2 regions of the Rhodoferax mekongensis genome follow, and region 1 is predicted to be linked to the other one. Evidence: predicted binding sites of a transcription regulator. Region 1 holds the regulator's gene; the other holds the start of a gene.
The links. The regulator NrdR, encoded in region 1, represses ribonucleotide reductase genes. The targets are predictions, from matches to a motif close to CACNANATNTNGTG.
Positions count from the first base shown of each region.

Region 1 (2,202 bases):
GTGGCCGAGCAACTGGCCATAGACCGAATCAAGCAAATATTCGGCGCTGAAGCAGCCAACGTACAGCCCCATTGCGGTGCATCGGCCAACGAAGCGGTATTCCTCGCCTTCCTGAAACCCGGCGACACCATCATGGGCATGAGCCTGGCTGAAGGCGGTCACTTGACCCACGGCATGCCTCTGAACATGAGCGGCAAGTGGTTCAACGTAGTTTCCTACGGTTTGGACGCCAATGAAGCCATCGATTACGAAGCCATGGAGCGCAAGGCGCACGAAACCAAGCCCAAGCTGATCATTGCCGGCGCATCTGCCTATTCTTTGGCAATCGACTTTGCGCGTTTTGCGAAAGTGGCAAAAGACGTTGGCGCCATCTTCATGGTGGATATGGCCCACTACGCCGGCTTGATCGCTGCAGGCGTGTACCCCAACCCCGTGCCTCATGCCGACGTGGTGACCTCCACCACCCACAAGAGCCTGCGTGGCCCCCGCGGCGGCATCATCCTGATGAAGGCCGAGCACGAGAAAGCCATCAACAGCGCCATCTTCCCCGGTCTGCAAGGCGGCCCTCTGATGCACGTGATTGCTGCCAAAGCAGTCGCTTTCAAAGAAGCACTCACCCCCGAGTTCAAGGCCTACCAAGCCCAGGTGGTGCGTAACGCCAAGATCGTGGCAGAAACCCTGACCGCACGCGGCCTGCGTATCGTCAGCGGTGGCACCGAAAGCCATGTGATGCTGGTGGACCTGCGTTCCAAGGGCATTACCGGCAAAGAAGCGGAAGCCGTTTTGGGCGCCGCCCACATGACCATCAACAAGAACGCCATCCCCAACGACCCTGAGAAGCCCATGGTGACCAGCGGTATCCGGGTGGGCACTCCGGCCATGACCACACGCGGTTTCAAAGACGAGGAAGCCCGTGCCACGGCCAACCTGATTGCCGATGTGCTGGACAACCCACGCGACGAAGCCAATATAGCTGCCGTTCGCGCCAAAGTCCATGCCCTGACCTCGCGCTTCCCGGTTTACAAGTAAGCAAGGTCAATTCACGATGAAGTGCCCTTTCTGCAGTCATTCCGAAACCCAAGTGGTGGAGACGCGGATTTCTGAAGATGGGGACTTCATCCGCCGCCGGCGCCAGTGTGGCGCTTGCGACAAACGGTTTACTACCTACGAGCGGCCGGACGTGAACTTTCCGGCCATTGTCAAGAAAGACGGCCGCCGCATCGAATTTGAGCGCGCCAAACTGCTTGCTTCCATGAACCTGGCCCTGCGCAAAAGGCCTGTAAGCACCGAGCAGATCGACAGCGCCATCGAGCGCATCGAAGAAAAACTCCTGAATCTGGGCCTGCGCGAAGTCCAGTCCACCCGCATCGGCGAACTGGTGATGCGTGAACTCAAAAAACTGGACAAAGTTGCCTACGTGCGCTTTGCCAGCGTATACCGCAGCTTTGAAGACATTGATGAATTCAAGACGCTGGTGGATGAAGTAAGCAAATAACTATCTCCTCTGCACGACCCTTGGCGTTCAAGGACCCCCAATAGACAAGTGGTCCCGGTCCATAGCCGAACGGCGCAAACAATGCGGCCATAAAGTTTAAATTCGCTGCTATGAATAATTCCGTACGTCATTGCCGTAATCACAAGGGATTCACCTTGATTGAACTCATGGTGACATTGGCACTTATCGTCATCTTGGCAGCGTTGGCAGCCCCTGCCCTGCGCGAATATGCAATCAAAAGCAATTTACGCAACATCGGGAATGAATTTACCGCTGGTGTTTTGCGCGCTCGCAATGAAGCGATCAGCAAAAACACTTGTGTCACGATGTGCATGAGCAACACAACAGACAACGCACTACCAGCCTGCAAAACCACAGACACTGATTGGCAAGTGGGTTGGATTGCATTTCTAAATACCAGCTGCAACACCACAATCGCCGGACCGACCGCAATTGAAGACGTTATCTTTGTAAGAAGATCCGTTGGTGATCAATATTTTCTAAACTCCCAAGCTTCAACACCCCGAAGAAAGCTAACCTTTAACAGTCGGGGCTATCCGGGGCTAACCAATGCCGACGAATTTGATTTAGTTTACTCGGTAGTCAATGACCCAATGACTTCGAAGTATGCGTTCAACATTTGTCTAGACAAACTGGGACGAACAAGAACCATATCGACTGATAGTTCTTGCTAAAGTTTAGAATGA
Region 1 is NZ_CP132507.1:2,246,409-2,248,610, reverse strand. It holds gene glyA (serine hydroxymethyltransferase) at 1-1,029, shown strand, start outside; gene nrdR (transcriptional regulator NrdR) at 1,046-1,495, shown strand; gene RAN89_RS10850 (GspH/FimT family pseudopilin) at 1,606-2,190, shown strand.

Region 2 (2,202 bases), 1.0 Mb from region 1:
ATGCAGACACAGGACCTGCTTCGCTGTCCGCCACCTCAGAGATGCCATCTGTGGATACTGTGATGCCTGATATCAACGAGCAAGCAGAGGCCCGCGCAGAGCAGTCTTTGCCGCCTGCACCACCGGCTATACCCAGTGACCTACAAAGCCACCTGGACGCCCAGGAGCGGGACATTCTGGTTCGCGTGCTAACAGAAACACGTTTCAACCGCACTGCGGCTGCTCAACGCTTGGGGATCAGCCTGCGCCAGATTCGTTATCGCATGGAGCGCTTGCGCATCGACGTGCCAGGGGAAGACCGTGACAAAACAGACTGATAAATCACCGTCTCACGCGACCGAATGGAGCGCAGGTTGGTGGCACGAAGCCCAGCGCGTAACGTCCCCCAACTTCGGCCCCAGACCCCCGGGGACCATCGTAGATTTGGTGGTTATCCATTCGATATCGCTGCCTCCGGGGGTATATGGAGGCCCTGAAGTGCAGCAACTTTTCACCAACACCCTCGACTGGGATGCGCACCCATACTTCCAAAGCATACGAGGCATGGAAGTTTCCAGCCACTTCTATCTACAGAGAACGGGAGCAATCCTTCAATTTGTCAGCTGTAACGATCGGGCATGGCATGCAGGTAGATCTCACTACCTGGGTCGGGACAATTGCAACGACGACTCGATCGGTATTGAACTGGAGGGAACGGACGAAGACAGGTTCACTGCATCTCAATACGAAAGCCTCCACCGTTTGTGCAGGGCGATTTCAGGGAGTTACCAGATCCGACACATTGCCGGCCATGAACACATTGCACCGGGCCGAAAAACCGACCCAGGGCCTGCATTTGAGTGGTCCGCTCTGTCCAAATGGCCCGAGATTTCAGGATGGCGCTTTCCCAGTTGAGTGCTATTGAACGACAACACTCGACCTGACATGGCAGGTTACAAAAAAAATTTCCAGCCCCCGGGGGTGCACCTGAACAGTGCGCATGCAGAACCGGCGCGCGATTCCCGTTGAAATGCGCTCGCGAAGCGCGTCAATACTCGCTAAGCAGCCCCAGATCAACAGAAATCAAGGCTCTGCCGTACCGTGAAAGCATGGGATCATCCGCGCCCTCGGGTTTGCGCGGACCCGAAGCCCGCACAAGGGCAGATACACTACCGGTAGTGGCTTGTCACCACCTCAGACCCCAGATATAGTGTGCCTTGATTGTTGCGCATGGACATATGGCGTCACCGTGACAACCATGACTGCCACCAGATCACCACAAAAAAACACCGATTTAGACGAGGAAATCATGCAATCCATCTCTACTGCAATACCCAGCACTGCAGCTCCCCTGTTGTCTCCCGTCCCGGGCACTGAAACATCCCCGACGAACACGTTCGCGCATTACCAGATCATTCGCCGCAATGGCGCGGTGGTGCCTTTTGAGCCCAACAAAATTGCTGTCGCGATGATGAAAGCGTTTCTTGCTGTACACGGTACACAAGGTGCTGCATCCGCCAGCGTGCGGGAAACCGTGGATGGCCTGACCCAGCAAGTCATCCGTGCCTTGGTCCGTTCACGCCCCGGCGGCGGAACTTTCCATATTGAGGACGTACAAGACCAGGTCGAGTTGGGCCTGATGCGCGGCGGCCACCATGAAATTGCACGCGCATATGTGCTTTACCGTGAACGCCGCACCCAAGAGCGTGCCAAACAAGTGGCTACAGAGGCTCCTGCAGCGCCCGTCATTCACGTCATTGACAACGGCCAGCGAGTGCCCTTGGATCTGGCGCAACTCCAATCCCGCATCGAGACCGCATGCAGCGGTCTGGGAGCCGACGTCAAGGCGGCCCCCATCCTGGCAGAAACCATGCGTAATTTGTACGACGGCGTGCCCTTGGATGAGGTCTACAAGGCGGCTATCTTGGCAGCCCGCACCCTGATCGAAAAAGATCCGGATTACACCTACGCCACTGCGCGTTTGCTGTTCCACACAATCTCCCGTGAAGTGTTGGGCCGCGATGTTGCACAAGCGGATATGCAAGAGGCCTACGCGGACTACTTCCCCGGCTTTATCAAACGAGGCATCGCTGCGGAACTTCTGGACGAGAAGCTCCAGCAATTCGATCTGAAGCGCTTGGGCAATGCGCTTAAGGCCAGCCGCGATTTGCAATTCGACTACCTGGGTCTGCAAACCTTGTATGACCGCTACTTCCTGCACGA
Region 2 is NZ_CP132507.1:1,210,912-1,213,113, reverse strand. It holds gene RAN89_RS05740 (sigma-54-dependent transcriptional regulator) at 1-317, shown strand, start outside; gene ampD (1,6-anhydro-N-acetylmuramyl-L-alanine amidase AmpD) at 301-894, shown strand; gene RAN89_RS05730 (ribonucleoside-diphosphate reductase subunit alpha) at 1,289-2,202, shown strand, end outside.
Region 2: the regulator NrdR is predicted to act here: its motif matches at 1,179-1,192, upstream of RAN89_RS05730 (ribonucleoside-diphosphate reductase subunit alpha).